3 regions of the Arthrobacter sp. TJ-217 genome follow, and region 3 is predicted to be linked to each of the others. Evidence: predicted binding sites of a transcription regulator. Region 3 holds the regulator's gene; each other region holds the start of a gene.

Region 1 (7,860 bases), on a different contig from region 3:
GATGTACGGGTCGCCGCTCTTGCGCATCTGGCCCTCGTGGCTGCGCTCGGCCACCAGGTAGGCGCGCTGGATGAGGTCGAGGTCCTCTTTGGGGTTGTTCGCCCTGACCGTGCGCAGCAGCGGTTCAAGGACCGGCGAATATCCGCTTGTGCCGCGGCCCGCAAGCCGGGCGATCCGTGCCCGCGTGCGGGCGCGGCGTCCCGGCGACGCCTGGTCGGGGCTTGCCGCCGTCGGCGCCGGTTTGACGGTGAGCGAGGGCGCCACCGGACCCGTGACAGGGCGCTTGGGGGCGTCGGCCTGTGCCGTGCGGCCCTCGGGCCGCCCGGCGGAGGTTCCCGCGTCAGCCATGTTCACCCCTCATCTTGAGTGCGTTCTGTACAGGCCGGGCCCGTGGGGTGGGCCCGCCGCACTGTACACACAATCAAGTTTAGCCGGGTCCGACGGCGGACCCGGCCACCGCCTCAGGCTTCGGCGGCTTCGAGGGCCCGGCGGTGCTTGACCTTCTTCTCCTGCTTCTTCATTTCGGGCTCGTTCAGGCGCAGCGCCGCGTACATCGGCGCGGCGACGAAAATGGTGCTCAGTGTGCCGAGGATGATGCCGATGAACAGGGCCAGCGAGAGGTCCCGCAGCGTACCTGCGCCGAGGAGGTAGGCGCCGATGAACAGGATCGAGGCAACTGGCAGTACCGCTACAACGGAGGTGTTGATCGACCGCACGAGGGTCTGGTTGACGGCGAGGTTCACCTGCTCCGCGAAGGTGCGCTTGGTCGTCGTCGAGACTTCGGCGGTGTTTTCCCGGATCTTGTCGAAGACCACGACCGTGTCGTACAGGGCGTAGCTCAGGATTGTGAGGAAGCCGATAATCGCCGACGGCGTAACCTCGAAATCGCTCAGCGAGTAGAGCCCTGCGGTGACCACCATGACCACAACGAGCGCGGTCATCGCGGCAACGGACATCTTCCAGGTCCGGAAGTAGAGCGCCATGAGGACCGCCGCGAGGAGGACGAACACAATGAGCCCGATGAGGGCCTGCCGGCTGACGTCCTCGCCCCAGGTGGGGCCGACGTAGCTCGAGGTGACCTGCTCCTCGCTGACGCCGTAGGCGGTGGTGAGGTTGTCGCGCACGCTCAGCGTCTGGTCGTCGGTGAGGCGCTCGGTCTGGATGCGCATCGTTGCCGGGGCGATGTTGGTGACCCGCGGCACCACGTCGGCGACGACGTCGGTGACCGCGCGCTCCCCTGCGGCGACGTCGGTGTTCTCGGTGGCCGAGACGGTGAATTCGGATCCGCCGCGGAAGTCGATGCCCAGGTTGAAGCCGCCCTTGACCACCGGGACGATCAGCGAGAGCAGCACGGCGGCGGCCGAGATGATGAACCAGAGCCTGCGCTTTGCGACGAACGGGTAGGACCGTTTGCCCGAGTAGAGCTCGTTGCCGAAGTTGGCGAAGCTGCTGCCGTTCATCGGTTCTCTTCTTTCTCTTCGCCGCGGCCGCGACCGGCCAGGGCTTTCTGCTGCTCGGCGATGCGCCGTTCGGCGATGGTCATCCGGCGTTCGGCCTCGCCGGTGGCGGCGCGGTTGCGCGCGCTCACAGGGGCGACAGGCTTGTCGGCCGGATCACGGAACCTGCCCGCGCCGCGGTAGAGCGGGGTGACGCCGAGCCGCTCGGGGTCGAGTCCGGACCACCGGTGGCCCTCTCCGAAGAACCGGGTGCGTGCAAGGAGGCGCAGGACCGGGTGGGTGAACAGGAAGACGACGATGAGGTCGGCGATCGCGGTCAGGCCCAGGGTGAAGGCGAAGCCGCGCACGTTGCCCACGGCCACGAAGTAGAGCACAAGGGCGGCGAGGAGGTTCACGGCCTTGGAGGCGAGCACCGTGCGCTTGGCCCGGCGCCAGCCGTTCTCGACGGCGGAGATCATGCCGCGTCCGTCGCGGAGCTCGTCGCGGATGCGTTCGAAGTAGACGATGAACGAGTCGGCGGTCTGGCCGATGGCAACGATGAGGCCCGCCACGCCGGCAAGGGAGAGCCGGTAGTTCTCGGTCCAGCCGAGAATGGCGATGGCGAGGTAGGTCAGCACACCGGCCACGACCAGCGAGGCGATGGTCACCAGGCCGAGCATTCGGTACTGGAACATCGAGTAGAGGGCAACGAGGGCAAGGCCGATCACCCCGGCGATGAGGCCGAGGCGGAGCTGGTCGGCCCCGAGGGTTGCGGAAATCTGCTGCTCGCTCTGGATCTCGAAGCTGATCGGCAGGGCGCCGTATTTCAGCTGCTCGGCCAGGGCCGCGGCGGATTCCTCGGTGAAGCTGCCGCTGATGCTCGGGTTTCCGTCGGGGATGACAGCGTTCGTCGTCGGCGCGGAGATGATCCGCCCGTCGAGGACGATCGCGAACTGGTTGCGGGGATCACCCCGGCCGATCGAGAAAAGGCGTTCGGTGACTTCGCGGAAGGTCTTCGCGCCCTCGTCGTTGAAGTCGATGTTGACGACCCAGCTGTTGAGGGCCTGGCCCTGGCTCCCGCGCTGGAGGCCGTGGCTGGCCGTGTCGATCTGGGTTCCGGGGACCTCCACCGGGCCGAGGATGTATTTGCCCTGGGTGTCGGGTTCACACGCGACCATCGGCTGGTCCGCCGGGGCGTTCTCCTCCTTGGGCTCGAGCGCCGCGGGGTCCATGCAGTCGAGGGCCTCGAACTGCTTGAACACGTCGGGGGTGATCCAGTTCGGGTCGCTCGCGTTGGTCGGCTCGGCGGTGGGCTTGGGCAGCTCATCCTCGGGGGTGGGCGTCTCGGCCGCGGGCGCCTGCCCGGGACCGCCGAACAGCACGGGGCGGAACTCCATCTGCGCGGAGGCCTGGATAAGCTCGCGCGTTTTCGCGTCGGGAATCCCGGGGAGGGAAACAATCACGTTCTGCCCGGACTGGGTGTTGATTTCGGCTTCGGCGACGCCGCTGCCGTCGACGCGCTGCCGGATGATCTCGACGGCCTGCTCAAGCTGCTCGTCGGTGATCTCGGTTCCGCCGTCGGAAAGCTTCGGCGACAGGATCATCTGGGTGCCGCCCTCGAGGTCCAGGGCGAGCTTCGGAGCCCAGCTCGCGGAACTCCAGATGGATCCTGCTCCCAGCAGAACTGAAAGGAGGGCTATAAGTACGCCCAGCCAGACGAGTGTCCGTTTGGCTGCCGTGCCCGGGCCGGTACGTGGCATTGGGGATTGTCCTTTGGAATGTGGCGTTTGAGCGCCGTGCCGATCCGTTCCGGCCGCCGGCACGAGGCAGCGGCCGGGAAGGGAATGCTAGTTGTCTTTGTTCCTGTTGTTTTCGCGGTTCAGCCGCTCCACGGTTTCCTCGGGGGTCTCGACCCGCGTGGACTCAAGGGGGTCGCTGTCGGCCGCTGAGGCTCCGGCGGGCCCGGGGGCGTCAACGTCGGCGTCGTCGATGTCTGCGGTCTTCGGCTCCTGGTGCACGACCTTGCTCAGGGCCTGGGTGTGGACCGTTGCGGTGTTGCCCGGGGAGAGTTCGATGACCGCCTTGTTGTTCTCCTGGTCGATCGAGACGATCGTCCCGAACAGGCCGAACTGGGTCATGACCTCGGCACCCGGCTCCATCTGGGTGCGCATCTCCGTTGCCTGCTGCTTGACCTTGCGCTGCTTGCGGAACATCGTGAAAATCAGGAACGCGAGCGCGAGCGGGAGCAGGATGGAGAAAATGTCGAAAGGCTGTTCTTGGGCGGCATTGCCGGCGGTAGCTACTACGTTTGCGAACACAGAGAAGTTCCGTTCCTATCACTCGGGTCGGCGTAAGCGCGCGTAATGAACCGGCGCACACCGCGTATTCTCCCAGTGTAAAGGGAAACACCTCCGGTGAAGCACGGCTCAGCTTCCCGGCCAGTCCCCTGCGGCGAGATCCTCCGCTTCGTCGTCCTCGGGCAGGACGGAGAACAGGTCTTCGGGCATCGCCGCCGCAACGGAGGCCGGCATGGCGAGCCCGAGGTGGCTCCAGGCGGAGGCGGTGGCGATCCTGCCGCGCGGTGTCCTCCCCAGCATCCCCTCACGGACCAGGTACGGTTCGGCAACCGTCTCGACGGTCTCCGGCTCTTCGCCCACGGCGATCGCCAGGGTGGAAAGCCCCACCGGTCCGCCGTTGAACTTGGTGATCAGGGCGGTGAGGACGGCGCGGTCGAGCCGGTCAAGGCCCTTTTCGTCGACCTCGTACATGTCGAGGGCCGCACCCGCGCTCCCCGCGTCGATGAGGTCGGTGCCGTGCACCAGGGCCCAGTCCCGCACCCGCCGCAGCAGGCGGTTGGCGATACGCGGGGTTCCCCGGGAACGCCCGGCGATCTCGGCGAAGGCGGCCGAGTTGACCTTCATGTCCATGAGCATTGCGGAACGGCGCAGCACAAGTTCAAGTTCGTCGGTCGAATAGAACTCGAGGTGCCCGGTGAACCCGAAGCGGTCGCGCAGCGGCCCGGGCAGCAGGCCGGCGCGGGTGGTGGCTCCAACGAGTGTGAACGGGGGAAGGTCGAGCGGGATGGCGGTCGCGCCCGGGCCCTTGCCGACGACGATGTCGACGCGGAAGTCCTCCATGGCCATGTAGAGCATTTCCTCGGCGGGCCGGGACATGCGGTGGATCTCGTCGAGGAAGAGGACTTCGCCCTCCGTGAGCGAGGAAAGGATCGCGGCGAGGTCGCCTGCGTGCTGGATTGCCGGACCCGAGGAGATGCGCAGGGGTGCGTTCATCTCGGCGGCGATGATCATCGCCAGGGTGGTCTTGCCCAGGCCCGGGGGGCCGGAGAGCAGGACGTGGTCGGCGCTGCGCCCGCGCATCCGGGACGCTTCGAGGACGAGGGACAGCTGACGGCGTACGCGTTTCTGGCCGACGAAGTCGTCGAGGTTCTTGGGCCGGAGCGCCGCCTCGACCGCCCGGTCCTCGGGATCGGAACCGGCGGCGACAAGCGGCGCTTCATCGGGGTGCTTGGAGGGGCTCATCAGAGGCTCTTCGTCCGGACCGAACTCCGGGCGCCGTCCTGGCCGAGCCGGCGGAGGGTGAGTTTGAGGATCTGGCCGACGTCGCCGGTGGCGGCTACCTCCGGAGCATCGGCGATTGCCGCGTCGATGGCGGAGCCGGCGTCCTTCTCCGACCAGCCAAGGCCCATCATTGCTGTGAGCACCTGCCCCTGCCAGGTGTTCTTGGGAACGCCCGGCGCCTCAAGCGGCACGAGCTTGCCCGCGAGTTCGAGCACGATCCGGCGGGCACCCTTGGGGCCGATGCCGGGAACCTTGCTGAACGCCTTGTCGTCCCCGGCGGAGGCGGCGATGCGGATGGCCTCGGGTGCGTGGACGGCGAGCACGGCGAGGGCGAGCCGCGGGCCGACGCCGCTGATCGCGAGCAGGGTGTCGAACACTTCCCGCTGTTCCGCGTCCTCGAAGCCGAACAGGGTCATCGAGTCCTCCCGCACGACCATCGTGGTGAAGACCTGCGCCTGGCTGCCGACCCTCAGTGTCGCCAGCGTCTGCGGGGTGGCCTGGACCTGCATGCCAAAACCGTTGACGTCGAGCACTGCCGACTGCAGGCCGACGTGGGCGACGGTGCCGCGGAGGGAACTGATCATTTCAGGGGGCTCCAAGGAAGGTGGGGTGGGGACGGCCCGAACCAGCGTCCGAACATACTTTCTATTACGTTACCTTCAACCAGGGCTCTCCGCCCGGCGCCACACCGGTGCGGAGTGCTTCCGGGGGCGGGTTCGAGGGGCCTAGCGGCTGCGGCGGGCGCGAGCCTCGGCCTCGGCCCACAGCCGCTGTGCCGGGGTGGCGGCTCCCGTTCCGGCTGCGGCGCCCGCGGCCTGCAGTCCCACGCCCCTGCGCCAGGCGTGGGTAATGGCGAGGGCAAGCGCGTCGGCGGCGTCGGCCGGCCTCGGCGGGGCGTCGAGCCGAAGGATCTTCGTGACCATCTTTGTCACCGCCGCCTTGTCGGACTGGCCGTTGCCGGTGACGGCCGCCTTGACCTCGGTCGGGGTGTGAAGGGCAACGGGGATGCCCCGGCGGGCCGCCGCGGCGATGACGACGCCCGAGGCCTGGGCCGTGCCCATGACGGTGCTGACATTGAGCTGGCTGAACACCCGCTCGACGGCGAGCACCGCCGGCTTGTGCAGGTCGAGCCACTCATCGACCGCCTCGGCGATTACCAGCAGCCGCTGGTCGAGGCTGCGCCCGGCCTCGGTTCCCACGACCCCGACGGCGACGAGCGTCGAGTGCCGGTTCGGTTCGACATCGACGACGGCGAGACCGCACCGGGTGAGCCCCGGGTCGACGCCCATCACCCTGAAGCTCATGGCGTCCCGGCTCCCGGAGCCCGCCCGCCGGTGCTAATCGTCGCTCTCGAGTTCTGCGAGAACCTCTTCGGAGAGGTCCGCGTTCGAGTAGACGTTCTGCACGTCGTCGAGGTCTTCGAGCGCATCGACGAGCTTCAGGAACTTCCGCGCGCCGTCGACGTCGAGCTGCACCTGCATCGAGGGGACGAACTCGGCCTCGTCGGTGTCGTACTCGATGCCGTTCTCCTCGAGGGCGGCGACCACGGCCCGCAGGTCCTGCGGCTCGGAAATAACCTCGAACGTCTCAGCGCCCTCCTTGACCTCCTCCGCGCCGGCGTCGAGCACGGCCATCAGGATGTCGTCCTCCGACAACCCGTTCTTGGGCAGTGTCACAACCCCCTTGCGGGTGAACAGGTAGGAAACCGAACCGGGGTCGGCCACGCTGCCGCCGTTGCGGGTGATGCCGAGGCGCACCTCGGAAGCAGCACGGTTCTTGTTGTCGGTAAGGCACTCGATGAGCAGGGCAGAGCCCTGCGGCCCCCGGGCCTCGTACATGATCGTCTGGTACTCGACGGCGTCGCCGAGCAGCCCGGCGCCGCGCTTGACGGCGCGGTTGATGTTGTCGATGGGGACGGAGGTCTTCTTCGCCTTGGACACCGCCAGCTCAAGGCCCGGGTTGCCCGCGAGGTCCGCACCGCCGGCCCGTGCCGCCACTTCGATGTTCTTGATCAGCTTCGCGAAGGACTTCGCGCGCTTGGCATCGATCGCGGCCTTCTTATGTTTGGTTGTTGCCCACTTAGAGTGCCCCGACATGCTTACGCTTCTCCTCTGATCATTCGAATAAACAACTGATGGACCCGCTGCTCGCCGGTGACTTCCGGATGGAAACTGGTGGCCAACAGGTTGCCTGACCGCACTGCGACAATTCTAGCGACCGCTTCGGACCGTGCGGCGTCGGCCTCGTGCGAGTGGTGCGGCTGTGGGGTCTCCCCCGCCGGGACCTGCGCCAAAACCTGAACCGATTCCCCGACGCTCTCCACCCAGGGCGCCCGGATGAACACGGCCCGCACCGGATCCGCGCCACGGGCACCGCCTGTTTCCTGTAGCCCGGCGAAGTCGAGGTCCGTTTCGAAGGATTCGCGCTGACGGCCGAACGCGTTGCGGCGCACCACCATGTCGAGGCCGCCGAAGGTCTGCTGCGGGTTGCCTTGGCGGTCCGTCGACGGGTCGGCAATCACATTGGCGAGCATGATCATCCCCGCGCAGGAGCCGTAGGCGGGAAGCCCGCCGCCGATCATGTCCTTCAGCGGGCCGGCGAGGTCGAACGACCGCGTCAGCTTGTCGATCGTCGTTGACTCCCCGCCCGGGATGATCAGCCCGTCGATGCCCTTCAGTTCCTCGGGGCGCCGAACACCCGTCGCGGTGCCGCCGAGCGCTTCGATGGTGCGGATGTGCTCGCGGACGTCGCCCTGGACCGCCAGAACGCCAATGCGCACGCCGGAGGTTGAAGAAGGAATCGATGAGGCCATTGGCCAATTCTAGGTTGGACGCCGTGCGATTCCT
Region 2 (7,860 bases), on a different contig from region 3:
AGCGCGAAGCGGCACTGGGAGAGGCTTGGCACGTCCCGACGCCTCCCCCGGTGACCGCGAAGGAGTTCATCGACCTCATCTCCACCGAGGCCGGACACCGCCTGCGCGTGCGCCGGATAAGGGCGGGCGTGGGCAGGGCCCTGGGAGTCGTCTCGCCGGTTGCCCGTGCGGGCGCCGAAACCCTCTACCAGTTTGATCAGCCCCACAGCGTTGACGCCTCGAAGTTCCTCAGTCGGATCGGACCGGGACAGATCACCTCCTATGAGGAGGGAATCCGCCGGACCCTCGCCTGGTACCGCACCGCTCCGCGTAGGAGCCTGCTTCCCAGAGGTAACTGAGGGAAGCAGGCTCCTACGCTTCGCCGGTGCGGCTCGGGTTGGTGGTGCGGCTCATCACTGGCTGTCGGCGTGCTGCTGCAGTCCGGCAAGCACCTCGTCGAGGCGTTCGTTGCCTTCAACGACGCCGCCCTCCATGCCGTTCTCGATCATTGCATCGCGGGCCTCGAGCGTCGGGTACACGGCGTGGGCGACGGCGCGGGTTCGACCGCCCTCAAGTTCCTCGAAGGTCACGCTCTCGATGCTGACGTAGCCGGGGGCACCGAGGAACTCGAAGGTCTGGATGATCCGCTCAGGAGGCGTCGCCGAGTGGAAAACTCCGCGGAACGCGTACGCCGTCCCATCGGCATCCCGGTGCACGAAGGACCAGGACCCACCGTCGCGCACGTCGAACTCCCCCAGTTCCATGGTGAGCCGGGACGGGCCAAGCCACTTCACTACGAGCTCGGGGTCACTGTACGCGCGGTAGACGAGCTCGCGCGGGGCGTCGTACTCCCGGACGATGTCGATGAACGGCTGGTTCGGCACTGCTGTGATCTTTGTTGGGTTGCTCATGATTCCTTCTCCTTCAGAGTGTCGAGCACTTTGTCGAGGCGGCGGAACTGCCGCTCGACGTTGAGCCGATGGGCGTCGATCCAGCTGGTCAATGCCTCAAGTGCAGCCGGATCGAGGTGACAGGGGCGTCGTTGCCCCTCCCTGGTGCGGGTGATCAATCCTGACTGCTCGAGCACCTGGATGTGCTTCGAGACGGCCTGCTTTGTGATGGGGAACGGTTCGGCGAGTTCGTTGACGGTTGCGGGACCACGGGAAAGCCGGGCGATGAGTGCCCGACGGACGGGGTCGGCGAGGGCAGCGAAGGCTGAGTCGAGCTGTTCCTCAGATTCTTGCTCCATGATCCACCTATCGGTTGATCAACCAGTTGGTTGATAATGCAAATCTAGTCCTGCTCCAAGGGCTGGTCAAGAGTTTTCATGGGGAATTTTGGTCGGGGTCCCTCCCTGCCCCCTGGAGCGCGGTGGCTCTCGACCCGGCCGGAGAACCTGTGTCCGACTGGTTTCTCAAAAGCGGGTGGACGGGCACCGTGATGGCCACGCGGCGAGCGGGCGACACGGGCAAAGCACCGCTTCATTGGCGGACCACCAACCTTGCCTAACGGATGACCGAGCGGCAGCGTGCGTACCAATGATCGTGCGGGTGGAAGGTGCCAATCAGCGGAGGATCGGCGAACGCATGAGGCCGTGGGTTGTCATCCTCCACTTGTCCTCCACAGGCCCCCATTCGGTCACTTATTCGAACCCGTGTTCGATAAAATGAGGTATGGCTACGGCACCGGTTGAGCAGCAGGGGGACGCCCCGGCGTTTCTCTCAGCGGTGCACGCCGAACTCCGGGAGTTTGCCAACGATTTCGCCGCACGGTTCCTCCTGCTGGGCGGGAACGAGGTGGCCGAAACGGTCGACGGAATCGAGGCCTTGTCGAGGATTGTCGAACACCTGCAGGTACTTGGAGCCCACGCTGTGCAGAGCTTGGGCCTGGCGTCGACCGGCGAGCGGACCGAGTGGCCCACCCCCTCGATTGGGACGACCGGCTCCGCATCCATCACCGGGATCGCCGGCATGGCTCACCCCACCAGCTTGGCCAGCACGGTCAGCACGGTCAGCACGGTCAGCACGGTCAGCACGGTTACCTTCGTCGACCCAGAAAGCTCAGCCACCCTGACCGACACAGTAAGCCCAGCAACCTTGGCCGACCCAGTAGGCTCAGCCACCCTGACCGACGCAGTTAGCTCTGCCACCCTGGCCGGTCACGCCTCACCACTCGAGGGAACCGGATCCCATCGCGAGTTTCGCAATACCGCCGATTTCCTTCGCGCGCGTCTTCGAATCAGCCGGAGCGAAGCTAATCGACGACTGAGACTCGCAGAAAGCACCCGGCCACGGCTCCTGCTCGGCGGCCAAACAGCAGCGGCGCCTCTTGAAGTTCTTGGCGAAGCCTTCGGCGCCGGGAAGGTCAGCGGGAGGGCTGCTTCGCTCATCAGGGATGCGGTGGAAAGGGTCAGGCCCGTTGCTGAATCACGCGAGCTCGATGCAATGGAGCGTCACTTGACGCGTCAGGCGACGGAGAGCGACGAGGACATCCTGCGGGTCGTGGCTCGGCGGTGGGAAAGCACCCTCGACCAGGATGGGCAGGAACCATCCGAGAAGTTGCTGCGCGCACGGCAAGGGGTTTTCCTTCGCGGTCGACGCAACGGACTCCACTACCTGGAAATCGGCGCGACCGACGAACAGTTTGAGCATCTGGCCACCGCGATGAACGCAACAACGAACCCCCGATCACGAGCTGCCACACGCAAGGTTGATTCCGAGCACTCCTCCGGTGCGGCAATGGCCTCCCAATGGAGCAGCCTCCAGGCTGAGGTTATTTCCGGCACGGACGGCACTCCTACACATACACACGGCGAGGATGGTGACAGCGGGAATACCGGCAGCACCACCTCTGCACCCGGACTCGACGACGGTTCGACCCGGGCGCAGCAGTTACTCGAAGGACTAGTGGGCGCGTGCAGGATCGCACTGGCAGGGGATGGTCTTCCCGCGGCCGGTGGCCACCGCCCCCAGGTCATGGTCACGATCGACTACAGGACGCTGTTGGGCGAGCTTGGGCAGGCCGGTGACGCCGTGTTTGCCGAGCAGATTTCAGCACGAAGCATCCGCCGGCTTGCCTGCGACGCCGACCTCCTCCCTCTGGTTCTCGGCGGCAAGGGCCAGATTCTCGATGTCGGACGAAGCCAAAGACTGTTCCCACCCCACTTGCGGCGTGCACTGGTCGCCCGCGACAAGGGGTGCGCCTTTCCTGACTGCGCCATTCCCGCTACCTGGTGCGAAGCCCACCACATCGTTCCGTGGGAAAAGGGCGGCACAACGAAGCTCAGCGACGGAGTGCTCCTGTGCTCGCGCCACCACCACCTGATCCACGAAGGGTCCTGGACGGTGCGGTCGAGGCACGGCATTCCATGGTTCCTGCCTCCACACCACCTGGACCCAGGGCAGAAGCTTCGACGCAACGGGTACTGGTCGGCCGGCGACTCCACGAAAGCCGCGCAGCTCCAATTGGAGTGAAGGTTCTCCTGCCTTAGCGATCTGTCATGTCACGCGTTGAAGGACGGCTCTGGGATCTCTCGATCGACCTGCTGGGGAGACAGCCGGCTCTTCCACCCGTTCCGTCAGTCCTTCCAGCCCCACAGCCCCTGCCAGCCCCGCCGCTCCTGCCAGCCCCGCCGCTCCTGCCAGCCCCGCCGCTCCTGCCAGCCCCGCCGCTCCTGCCAGCCCCGCCAACGCTGCTGCCCCCCCCCCCCGCAGCCAGAGTGTGGCGCTTGACACACTGAAGCTTTCGTCTGATGCTTAGACAGAAGATGCAACGAAGCGCTTTTGATCGGAGCCATCAGTGAAAAACACCCCTCCCCCACTCCTGCAGCACTCCGTCTCACGGCGCAGTGCACTACTGGGAGGGCTTGGTGCAGCACTCTCGATCCCCTTCCTCTCCTCCTGTGCCGGATTCGACACCAGCGGTGCCGTCGCCGGCAAGGGAACCGTCGGCTTCCTCTCGACCCAGTTCACGCCGGTTGAAGAAAAGCAGCGCTTCGAAGAGGTCCTGAAGAAGACCCTGAGCGTCCCCGTCGCCTATAACTCGGTCGACCCCGGTGTCTTCACCTCCACCATCCAGACGCAGACCCAGGCTGGCAATGTAAAAACCGCCCTCCTGGGTGGGCTTCACGGTGAACTGGCTCCCCTGGCCGACTCCCTTGAAGACGTCGACCAGCTCCTAAGGGACCTCTCCGGCAGCGGCTTCAACAAGGAGATCCTCGAACTGACCAAGGTCGGCGGCACAACCTCGAAGTACGTCCCCTGGATGCAGGCAACGTACGTCGTCGCCGTCAATAAGAAGGCCCTCGAGTGGCTTCCCAGCGGTGTCGACGTCAACGACCTGACCTACGAGGGCTACCTGAAGTGGGCGCAGGCCGCCAAAAAGGGGGCAGGAAGCCCGGTCTTTGGAATGCCCGCCGGCCCCAAGGGGCTCCACCACCGCTTCTATCAAGGGTTTCTCCTCCCAAGCTTCACCGGCGGCCAGATCACAACGTTCCGCAACGAAGACGCCGTGACCGCGTGGGAGTACATGAAGGAGTTGTGGGATGCCACGGTCCCTGCCTCAACCAACTTCGACGCGATGCAGGAACCTCTGGCGCGCGGCGAGGTGCTTGTCGCCTGGGACCACGTTGCCCGGTTGATCGACGCCCCGGCCGACAACCCCGACGAGTGGCTGATGGTTCCCGCCCCCCGCGGGCCGAAGGGGCGCGGCTACATGCTGATCGTCGCCGGCGTCGCCCTTCCCAAGAACGGGCTGGAGCGGGACCGGGCGGAGCAGGCAATCCGCGGGCTCGCCGAACCCACAACCCAGATCGAGACGCTGCGCAGCAACGCCTTCTTCCCGGTGGTCCAGACAGAACTTCCTACGGACCTTGCGGGTGCAATCGCCCTTGAAGCCGCAGCAGTAAAGCTGCAGCAGCAGTCCCCCGACGCACTCCTGGCCCTTCCCCCGGTGGGTCTCGGCCCCAAGGAGGGCGAGGTGTCTCAGATCTTCAAGAACTGCTTCCAGAAGATCTGCCTCAACGGCTCGGCCGTCCAGTCAACGCTGGATGACCAGGCCAAACAGCTCAACACCATCCTGCAGGAACTGAACGTCCCGTGCTGGGCTCCCGACCCCGTCTCATCCGGCGAAAAGTGCGAGGTAGCGTAATGACAGTCGATTCACCCCCGGCCCCGGTCCAACTGGACACGCCCGCCCGTCCCCGCCGCATTCCACCGGCGGTCATGCTCATCGCCCCCTCGATCGTCTTCATGGCGCTGCTCCTCGGCTGGCCGGTCATCCAGGGTGTACTCCAGGCCTTCCGTGGCGACGAAGGCTTCACCCTCGAGTTCGTGAACCGGATGGTCGAAGACCCATACTTCTGGCCCGCCGTCCGCAACACGCTCTTGCTGATCGTGGTGATGATTCCGCTTCAGTTCGCCTTTGCCATCACCATGGCGCTGCTTCTCCGGTCGAGTCCACGCCTCGACAAGGTCCACTTCTTCGTCTGGGCCATCCCCCTGGCACTGAGCGACCTTGCCGCCGGCCTCGTCTGGCTCTCAATCTTCAACGACCGCGGATACCTCAACTCGGTGCTCGCCTCCATCGGCATCGACACCATCCCCTGGCTCGCCTACGACAACCCCACCACCCTTTTCCTCTGCGTCCTCATCGCCGAGGTGTGGCGGTCGACGTCGCTGGTGCTGGTCATCGTGGTTTCAGGACTTCAGGGAATCCCCAAGGACTACGACGAAGCCGCCCAGGTGTTCGGGGCGACGTTCTGGCAGCGGCTGCGCCACGTCACCCTCCCCCTGCTCAAACCGAGCCTCCAGGTAGCACTGATCCTGCGGACGATCCTGGCGTTCCAGACCTTCGCCGTCGCGCAGGCGCTCACCGGACAGAACTTCCCGCTGGTCGTGGGTGAGACCTACCGCTGGTACACGGCCCTGCAGAACCCCAACGTGGCTGCCGCGCTTGCACTGGTCATCCTCGTAGCGTCAATGCTGATCTCCATTTTTTACCTGCGGGCTCTCCGCGACAAAGGGCAGGAAGGCACCCGATGACGACGACACGCACGCTCGACGCGATCCCAGCACCGCCTGCGGTCGACGAAGCGCCGCTGAAGCGGCAACGGCGGAACCGGGCACTGCTGCAGGCAGTCTGCGTCCTGATTTCACTGTTCATGCTGATCCCGATCTACCTGATCTCCCTCGCCGCCCTCTCCACACGCGAGTCACTCAACGAATTCCCGCTGAGCCTGCTGCCGACAAACCTCTCCTTCGAGACCCTCGGCGCGTTCCTCGGCTCCACCGGAATCGTCGGAGCCTTCGGCAACTCAATGATCGTCGGCATCGGAACCCTGCTGATTTCGGCCCTGATCGGGGTCCCGGCGGGCTACGCCCTGGCCCGGTTCGCCTTCCCCGCCAAGGAGCCATACCAACTGTTCCTCCTGTTCACCCGTGCGCTGCCCATCGTGGTCCTCTCGGTCCCCCTGGCCCGGCTCTTCCTCACCGTTGACCTGTACGACACGACCTACGCGGTCATTCTGCTCCATACGGCACTGGCACTGCCGACGACGATCCTCATCTCCGCGAGCGTCTTCCTGAGCGTACCGATCGACGTCGAAGAAGCGGCCCGCGTCTTCGGCTGCACGCCCGCCGGTGCCTTCCTCAGGGTCGTCATGCCAATGGCACTGCCGGGTCTCGCTGCTGCCTCAATCTTCACCTTCGTCATGTCCTGGAACGAGGTGCTTGGCGCGTCGATCCTCACACTCGATCACCGCACCCTTCCGGCCCAGGTGCTCACCTCGCTCTCTGACTCCCCCTTGGCGTACCGGTTCGCCGGTGGGTTCGCACTTGTGATCCCTTCGATCATCTTCATCGCGTTCATGCGCCGCTACCTGACCAATATGTGGGGCTCAACGATCCGCTAGCCCGGCAGCACCCCTCCCAGCCAACTCAGAAGAATTGAAGGAGCCGATCATGGCGGACATCACCATCGCCCACCTCGTCAAGACCTATCCCGGCGGCACCGAACGGGCAACCGACGACGTGTCGCTCGACATCAAGGACGGCGACTTCACCGTGCTGCTCGGCCCATCGGGCTGCGGCAAGACGACCCTCCTGCGCATGCTCGCGGGCCTCGAACTGCCCGATTCCGGCTCGGTTGCCGTTGGCGGCAAGGACGTGACCTACCTACCGCCGAACAAGCGGAACATCTCGATGGTGTTCCAGTCGTACGCGGTCTTCCCGCACCGCAAGGTTCGCTACAACATCGGTTTCGGGCTGCTGATGGCGAAGAAGCCCAAGGAAGAGATCGAACGCAAGGTCCAGTGGGCCGCGGACCTGCTGCAGCTCGGCCCGTACCTTGACCGCCTTCCTGCCCAGCTCTCCGGTGGCCAACGCCAGCGCGTCGCCGTGGCACGGGCTATCGTGATGGACGCCGACGTCCTGCTCATGGACGAGCCGCTTTCGAACCTCGATGCGCTGCTGCGCCTGACGTTCCGTTCCGAACTGAAGAAGATCGTCAAGGACCTGAAGACGACGACCGTCTACGTCACCCACGACCAGAGCGAGGCACTCTCTCTCGGCGACCAGGTGGCGGTGATGCGCAAGGGACGCATCGCCCAGCTGGGCGACCCGCTCGATGTCTACGACGCTCCCGCTGACCGCTTCGTTGGAGGCTTCATCGGTTCCCCGCCCATGAACTTCATCAACGCCGCCGTCTCCGCCGACGGCGATGCGCTCATCGTCGGTGACCAGCGGCTGCGGGCGCCGTCGCTCCTCAGCTCGTTCTCAAGCTCCGACGTCGTCTTGGGCATCCGCGCAGAGAACGTCGGGGTGGACACGCAGCGGTCCTCCGGTGATCTTCCGGGGCGGGTGCTCGTCGTCGAACCGATGGGGT
Region 3 (7,860 bases):
TGGTGTCGAACTCCAGGCCGGCGTCGACGTCGTCGGGGGCCGACGCATGCACGTTGCCGAGCCCGAGTCGGGCGGCGTTTTCCCGGGTGAGCGCGATGGCCCGCTCATTGACGTCGACGGCGTAGACCTGCGCCTCGGGAGCCCGCAGTGCGAGGGTCAACGCCAGCGGGCCCCACCCGCAGCCGACATCAAGCAGCCTCGACCCGCCGGGAGCGGGCACTGAACCCAACAGGATCGCCGTGCCCTTGTCGATGCCGTCGGGGCTGAACAGCCCCTTCGAGGTCACGAGGTCGCGGCGCTCCCCGTTGAGGACCACCGACAACGGGCGCCGGATGTCCGGCCCGCCTGGCGTGGCGCTGAAATAGTGCTGGGATTCCATAACCTCCAAGCCTAGTGCCCGCCGGTTGCGCCCCGGACGGGCACGTTCCGCGCTGAGTGAATTTACTGCACGGCCCGCGCACCTGCTACTACCATTGAGTAACACCATTACAAGGGAGACTATGACCACGAATCACGGAGGATCCGCCGGAGCCGACATGGGCCCCGAAGAGATCCAAGCCGTCATTGACCGCATTCTCGCTCACGACGAGGCGGTCGTCTCTAAATCGGCAGCTGCGCTGAAGCAGCCCGACCCGGAATCCGGTGCAACAACCTGGCGCTCCCGGGCCCAGGCGCTCTCGGGGGAAGCGGCGGAATACTCAAGCTTCGACGGCGACCAGCAGGACCTCGCCGAACGGCACGCCCTACGGCGCGTCGCCGGTCTCTCCACCGAACTCGAAGACGTCACCGAGGTCGAATACCGGCAGCTGCGCCTTGAGCGTGTGGTTCTTGCCGGGCTGTGGAGTGACGGCACCGCCCAGGACGCCGAGAACTCGCTCCAGGAGCTCGCTGCCCTTGCGGAGACCGCAGGATCCGAAGTGCTCGACGGCATCGTCCAGCGGCGCCTCAAGCCCGACCCCGGAACCTTCCTCGGGTCCGGAAAGGCCCAGGAGCTCAAGGGGATCGTCGCGGCCACCGGCGCCGACACCGTCATCGTCGACAGCGAACTGTCGCCCTCGCAGCGCCGCGGCCTCGAAGACATCGTCAAGGTCAAGGTCATCGACCGCACCGCCCTGATCCTCGACATCTTCGCCCAGCACGCCAAGTCGCGCGAAGGCAAGGCCCAGGTGGAACTGGCCCAGCTCGAATACCTGCTGCCGCGCCTGCGCGGCTGGGGCGAGTCAATGTCCCGTCAGGCCGGCGGCCAGGTTGGAAGCGCCGGCGCGGGTATGGGATCCCGCGGCCCCGGTGAGACGAAGATCGAACTCGACCGGCGGAAGATCCGCACCCGGATGGCGAAGCTGCGTCGTGAGATCGCCGGAATGAAGCCTGCGCGGGAGACCAAGCGGTCGAACCGGCGGCGCAACCAGGTGCCCTCGGTCGCCATCGCCGGGTACACCAACGCGGGCAAGTCCTCGCTGCTGAACCGGCTCACCGACGCCGGCGTGCTCGTCGAGAACGCGCTGTTCGCAACCCTTGACCCGACGGTGCGCAAGGCGGAGACCCCCGACGGCATCGGCTACACGCTCGCCGACACGGTCGGCTTCGTCAGGTCGCTTCCCACGCAGCTCATTGAGGCCTTCCGCTCGACGCTCGAGGAGGTCGCCGACTCCGACGTGATCCTCCACGTCGTCGACGCGTCCCACCCCGATCCGGAAGGGCAGATCGCGGCGGTGCGGGCCGTGCTGGCCGACGTCGAGGCACGCAACATCCCCGAGATCGTGGTCCTCAACAAGGCCGACGCGGCGGATCCGTTCGTCGTCGAGCGACTGCGCCAGCGGGAGCCGCGCAACGTCGTCGTCTCGGCCCGCACGGGCGAGGGCATCGATGAGCTCAAGGCACTGATCTCTTCGGCCATCCCGCGGCCGGGCGTGAAGCTCGAGCTGCTGGTTCCGTATGAGCACGGTGAGATCATCAGCAGGCTCCACGAGGAGGATGCCGAGATCCTCACCCTCGACCATGGGGAAGAGGGAACCCGCCTCGAGGTGATGGTGAAGGAAGGCCTGGCTGCGGAACTGGAGCCGTACCTGCGGCATGAGTGACGCGCGGGGGCCCTTGGCACTGCAGCTGCTCGATGCCGCCGTTGCGGCAATGGGTGGAGAGAACCGGGCAGGGCAGCACGAAATGGCACGCCGGGTCACCGACGCCATCGACACCGGCGACCATCTGCTCGTCCAGGCCGGAACCGGCACCGGAAAGTCCCTCGCGTATCTGCTTCCCCTGATCGCCCATGCCCTCGACAGCGAAAAACCCTCGGTGGTCTCCACCGCTACCCTCGCCCTTCAGGGGCAGATCGTCGGGCGCGACCTGCCCCGCCTGCTGAAGGCGGTCGGGCCCTCCCTGCCGCGCCCCGTGGATGTGGCGCTGCTGAAGGGCCGGGCGAACTATGTGTGCAAGCACAAGCTCGGGGGAGGGTTCCCGGAGGAGGACGCCCGCGACACCCTCTTCTCGCTCGGCGAGGACACCGCGGCTCCGCATCCGGCACCCGGTGCCGCACCCGGAGGCCCCGCCAGCGCTCTCGGGCGCGAAGTGGTGCGGCTGCGCGAGTGGGCCGAGGACACAGCGACCGGAGACCGCGACGAGCTGGTGCCCGGGGTGAGCGACCGCGCCTGGCGGCAGGTCTCTGTCAGCAGCATGGAATGCCTCGGCGCGCAGAAGTGCCCTATGGCCGCCGAGTGCTTCAGCGAGAAGGCACGGGAGAAGGCGGCATCGGCCGACATCGTCATCACCAACCATGCTCTACTTGCCATCAGCGCCTTCGAGGGCATCGCCGTGCTGCCCGACTACGACGTCGTGGTGATCGACGAGGCACACGAACTGTATGACAGGGTGACCGGCGCGGTCTCCGGTGCACTGTCCGCGTCGATGGTCAGTGCCGCCGCCACGGCGGCCCGGCGCCACGCCTCGATCCGCACCGACCCGCTCGACTCCGCCGGGCGCGCCCTCGAAGCCGCGACGGCGGGCCTGCAGTCAGGGCTGATGCCGGGCCCCCTGTCCGAGGAACTCGAGCAGGTGCTTGAACAGGTGCGTGAAGCCTCGCGCGCGGCGATGTCGGACATCAAGCCCGACGGGAAGTCCGAGGCCGCCGACGCCGACGGCGGCAGGCAGCTCGCCCGATCGCGGCTGCTGGTCGTCTTCGAACTCTCGGAACGGCTCCTCGGGGCGGCAGCAGCGAACGAGGTCGTCTGGGCCTCGCGGCCCAGCACCTTCACCCCCGGCGCGGGGTACGCGCAGGTTGACGAAAGCGCCCCCGCAACGCTCAACGTGGCTCCGCTGTCGGTTGCGGCACGGCTGCGCGAGGGGCTCTTTGCCGACCATACGGTCGTCCTCACCTCGGCCACCCTTGCGATCGGCTCCGAATTCGGCCCGGTGGCGGGATCGCTGGGCCTCACCGGGACAGGCGCCCCTTCCTGGACGGGCGTGGACGTCGGCAGCCCGTTCGACTACCCCCGGCAGGGCGTGCTCTACGTTGCCAAGGACCTCCCAAAACCCGAACGCGGCACCTCGGAGGCCCAGCTCGAGGAGCTCGCGGCCCTGCTGAAAGCCTCAAACGGCGGAGCGCTCGGGCTGTTCTCCTCAAGGCGTGCCGCCGAGGAGGCCGCCGAGGCGCTGCGCCCCCGCTTTGGGTTCGAAATCCTGTGCCAGGGGGAGTCCTCCCTGTCATCGCTGGTGAAGCAGTTCTCCGAGGAACCGGACACCTGCCTGTTCGGGACGATGTCGCTGTGGCAGGGCGTGGACGTGCCCGGCTCGTCCTGCCGGCTCGTGGTGATCGACCGCATCCCGTTCCCACGGCCTGATGATCCACTGATGACGGCACGCACGCGGGCCGTCGCGCGGGCGGGGGGCAACGGGTTCATGAGCGTGTCGGCCACCCACGCCGCTGTGCGCCTGGCGCAGGGCGCGGGACGGCTGATCCGCGCCAGCGGAGACCGGGGCGTTGTCGCTGTCCTCGATTCGCGGCTGGCCAATGCGCGGTACGGGTCGTTCCTCAGGGCGGCAATGCCACCCTTCTGGTCGACCACCGACCGGCCCACGGCGCTGGGAATCCTCGAAAGGCTTTCGGCCGGAGTGCGCTGAGCCCGGCGGGCGGGACTCTCAATGTCCGTCCCGCCAGGCCGGCCGGGCCGCCTCGCCCGGCCGGTCAGGCAGAGTGCCTTGGCGCCCCCGCGTCCGGCCTAGAGGGCGCGCATCACCGAAACGACCTTGCCCATGATGCTTGCGTGGTCGCCAAGGATCGGTTCGTACCGGGTGTTCTGGGGGAGCAGCCAGGTGTGCCCGTCGCGCTGGCGGAAGGTCTTCACCGTCGCCTCATCGTCGAGCAGCGCCGCAACAATGTCGCCGTTCTGGGCGCTCTGCTGCTGGCGGACCACAACCCAGTCACCGTCGCAGATTGCGGCGTCGATCATCGAGTCCCCGGAAACCCTGAGCATGAACAGCTCTCCGTGCCCCACAAGCTGGCGCGGCAGCGGCATGACGTCCTCGACCACCTGGTCCGCCAGGATCGGACCGCCCGCGGCGATCCGCCCCACCAGCGGCACGAGGGCCGTGTCGACGGCCGCCGGGAACTCCAGCGTGCGCAGGCCCTGCTCCGCGGCCCCCGGCTGCCCTGCCGCAGCCGCGGGCCGGTCGCCCAGGGTCAGCGGAAGGAGCACCTCCATGGCGCGCGGGCGCTTCGGGTCGCGCCGCAGATAACCGAGCCGCTCCAACTGGGAAAGCTGGTGGGTGACGCTCGAAAGGCTGGCGAGCCCCACGGTGTCACCAATTTCGCGCATTGACGGCGGATACCCGTTCGCGGCGATCGACCGCTGGATCGTCTCGAGGATCTTCATCTGCCGCGGGCTCAGCCCCTTGGGCACCGTGCGTCCACGCGGCCTGCCGCGCAGCGGTGTGGCCACCGGGTCGGCGACCGGGCCGGCTGCCTCCGCCGACGCTCCGGCCTGCGGCGCGCCCGGCGCCCCGCTCCCTGCCGTGCTCTGCTGTGCCACTGGCCTGTCCTTCCGTGTCCTGCCCTGCCCCGGCCGGCCCGCATGGACCTGTTTTGTCGGTGGCGTCTGGTCTTGTGGGTTGTGGCGGAAACAGGGCCCGGTCCACCCACTTCCGATTCCTGCTCCGCCTGACCTCAACGCTAGGCCAGTACCACCGTGTTTTCAAACATATATTCGAGCGAGTCTCGACAAAGTTCGATAACAAGTGCTAAGAATAACCAGTACGGAAATAGAAGACTTGTTCTAATTAAAGCTCGGCACAGGTTGGATGTATTCGAAACTCCAGAAGAGGTGCACGTCATGACCGCAACAACAGTCCCACTCGCCGGAACGGCCGCTCGACGGCCCGCAGCCAGAAGCGGGGCGGCCCAACTGAACAGCCCCCTGCGGCTCACGCGCCGGGGCCGGCTGCTGCTCATCGGTGCGCCCGTGGTGCTTGTCGTTGCGGCCCTCGTGTTCCTCGCCGCGGCCCTCACAGCCCCGGCTAAAGCCGAAACGACCGCCGGAGCACTGACCGAGACAGTCAGCGTCAACGTCGCCCCCGGTGAAACCCTCTGGTCACTGGCCGCCGAATTCGCCCCCGAGCGCGACCCCCGCGACGTGGTTTCGGACATCGTCGAGCTGAACAACCTCGGATCCTCGGTTGTCCAGGCTGGCCAGGCGGTCGCGGTGCCCGTCGCCCGGTGACCCTGCCGGCCCGATCCACCCCGCTCGAATTCAGCCTGTCCGATTCAGCCGTCCGCGATCCCACGGTTTCCGATTGCCGCGGCGGCCGGGCCGTCCCTTAAACTCGGAGGGTGACCGACCGCCTTGAGTCCCTGTCCCGCCTCCCGCTCCGAGAAAACCTCGTGGGGCTGCACCCGTACGGGGCCCCGCAGCTCGACGTCCCCATCCTGCTCAACGTCAACGAGAACACCCACGGCGTTCCCATGGATGTGCATGCGGCAATAGTCGAAGCGGTAAGCAGTGCGGCGGTGGGGCTCAACCGCTACCCGGACCGCGAGTTCTCCGAGCTCCGGGCCAATCTCGCCACATATCTCGGCCACGGACTCACGCCCGATCAGGTCTGGGCCGCGAACGGGTCGAACGAAATCCTCCAGCAGGTCCTCCAGGCCTTCGGCGGGCCCGGACGCACAGCGATCGGTTTTCCCCCCACCTACTCGATGTATCCCCTGCTCGCCGGCGCCACCGACACCCGCTATGTGACGGCGCACCGCGACGCCTCGTTCAATATCGGCGCGGAGGAGGTGGCCGATGCCGTAAGCACCACCGGGGCCAATGTGGTCTTCCTGTGCTCGCCGAACAATCCGACCGGGACCGCGCTGGGCCTCGATGTCGTCGAGGCCGCCTACGCGGCGGGGGAGGAGGCGAAAGCCATCATCATCGTTGACGAGGCCTACGCCGAGTTCGCCCATGAAGGCACTCCCAGTGCGCTCACGCTGCTCCCGGGACGGGAGCGCCTCATCGTCTCGCGCACCATGAGCAAGGCGTTCGCCCTCGCCGGAGCCCGCCTCGGCTACCTTGCCGCGGCCCCGGAGATCGCCGACGCCCTGCGCCTGGTGCGGCTTCCCTACCACCTTTCGGCCATCACGCAGGCTGCCGCCAACGCGGCCCTGACCCACGCGTCGACCCTCCTGGCGAACGTGGAGGCGATCAAGGGCCAGCGCGACCGCATCGTTTCCGAGCTCGGAGCCATGGGCCTGGCCCCTGTGCCCTCGGATGCCAACTTCGTCCTCTTCGGAGGGCTGCCGGAGCCGCGGCGGGTCTGGCAGGGGCTCCTGGAGGCGGGGGTGCTCATCCGCGACGTGGGCATTCCAAACCACCTGAGGGTCACCGCGGGGACGGAAGCCGAAACTTCGGTGTTCCTTGACGCCCTGAAACGGCTGCTTTGACCGTCGTCTCCTAGACTTGTAGGTATGTTCGCTGCCGCCGGCCACCGGCGGGCGGTGCAGTTTCGAATTTCCCCCAACACGAAGGACCGTCATGACCGTGCAGATCTCCGCCGGCCGCACTGCCCGGATTGAGCGGATCACCAGCGAATCGAGTGTCTTCGTCGAAGTGAACCTCGACGGCACCGGTGAATCCGACATCAGCACGACCGTGCCGTTCTTCGACCACATGCTCACCGCCCTCGCGAAGCACTCCCTGATCGACCTCACCGTGAAGTCAACGGGCGACACTCACATCGATGTTCACCACACGGTGGAGGACACGGCGATCGCGTTCGGCGAGGTGCTCTACGAGGCGCTGGGCACCAAGGCGGGGATCCGCCGATTCGGGGAGGCGACCGTTCCCCTGGATGAGGCCCTGGCCCATGCCGTCGTCGACATCTCCGGACGGCCCTTCCTCGTGCACGGCGGAGAACCGGCCGGCCAGGAGTACCACCTGATCGGCGGGCACTTCACCGGGTCGCTCACCCGCCATGTCTTCGAAGCCATAGCGCTCCATGCCCGGATCTGCCTCCACCTCAATGTGCTTGCCGGAAGGGATCCGCACCACATCGTCGAAGCGCAGTTCAAGGCGTTCGCCCGCGCACTGCGGGCCGCAATCGAAACCGATCCCCGGGTCACCGGGATTCCCTCAACGAAAGGCGCGTTGTAACAGTGTCCAAGGTGACAGTGCTTGACTACGGCTCGGGCAACGTCCGGTCGGTGGTGCGCGCCCTCGAAAGGGTCGGCGCGGAGGTTACCCTCAGCGCCAAGGCCGACGACGTACTGAACGCCGACGGCCTCCTCGTGCCTGGCGTTGGCGCGTTCGCAGCCGTCATGAAGGGGCTCAAGGACGTCGACGCCCTGAGGATGATCGGCCGGCGCGTCGCGGGAGGCCGTCCGGTCCT

The links. The regulator LexA, encoded in region 3, represses DNA repair genes until DNA is damaged. The targets are predictions, from matches to a motif close to TCGAACANNTGTTCGA.
Region 1: a site for LexA is predicted at 5,647-5,662, ahead of ruvA (Holliday junction branch migration protein RuvA). Genes of this name have one in related genera too.
Region 2: a site for LexA is predicted at 1,626-1,641, ahead of AC4D2R_RS04000 (HNH endonuclease signature motif containing protein). Genes of this name have one in related genera too.

What each region holds. Positions count from the first base shown of each region.
Region 1 is NZ_JBZCNJ010000010.1:54,966-62,825, forward strand. Features, by position in the region: gene AC4D2R_RS16290 (RelA/SpoT family protein) at 1-348, opposite strand, end outside; gene secF (protein translocase subunit SecF) at 462-1,460, opposite strand; gene secD (protein translocase subunit SecD) at 1,457-3,196, opposite strand; gene yajC (preprotein translocase subunit YajC) at 3,284-3,754, opposite strand; gene ruvB (Holliday junction branch migration DNA helicase RuvB) at 3,863-4,975, opposite strand; gene ruvA (Holliday junction branch migration protein RuvA) at 4,975-5,598, opposite strand; gene ruvC (crossover junction endodeoxyribonuclease RuvC) at 5,740-6,318, opposite strand; gene AC4D2R_RS16325 (YebC/PmpR family DNA-binding transcriptional regulator) at 6,352-7,110, opposite strand; gene pdxT (pyridoxal 5'-phosphate synthase glutaminase subunit PdxT) at 7,113-7,826, opposite strand.
Region 2 is NZ_JBZCNJ010000002.1:184,400-192,259, reverse strand. Features, by position in the region: gene AC4D2R_RS04015 (NAD-dependent epimerase/dehydratase family protein) at 1-338, shown strand, start outside; gene AC4D2R_RS04010 (SRPBCC family protein) at 393-890, opposite strand; gene AC4D2R_RS04005 (ArsR/SmtB family transcription factor) at 887-1,228, opposite strand; gene AC4D2R_RS04000 (HNH endonuclease signature motif containing protein) at 1,653-3,452, shown strand; gene AC4D2R_RS03995 (ABC transporter substrate-binding protein) at 3,778-5,127, shown strand; gene AC4D2R_RS03990 (carbohydrate ABC transporter permease) at 5,127-6,020, shown strand; gene AC4D2R_RS03985 (carbohydrate ABC transporter permease) at 6,017-6,889, shown strand; gene AC4D2R_RS03980 (ABC transporter ATP-binding protein) at 6,939-7,860, shown strand, end outside.
Region 3 is NZ_JBZCNJ010000009.1:166,800-174,659, forward strand. Features, by position in the region: gene AC4D2R_RS15825 (class I SAM-dependent methyltransferase) at 1-379, opposite strand, end outside; gene hflX (GTPase HflX) at 501-2,081, shown strand; gene AC4D2R_RS15835 (ATP-dependent DNA helicase) at 2,074-4,116, shown strand; gene lexA (transcriptional repressor LexA) at 4,215-4,934, opposite strand; gene AC4D2R_RS15845 (LysM peptidoglycan-binding domain-containing protein) at 5,325-5,711, shown strand; gene AC4D2R_RS15850 (histidinol-phosphate transaminase) at 5,822-6,916, shown strand; gene hisB (imidazoleglycerol-phosphate dehydratase HisB) at 7,008-7,625, shown strand; gene hisH (imidazole glycerol phosphate synthase subunit HisH) at 7,628-7,860, shown strand, end outside.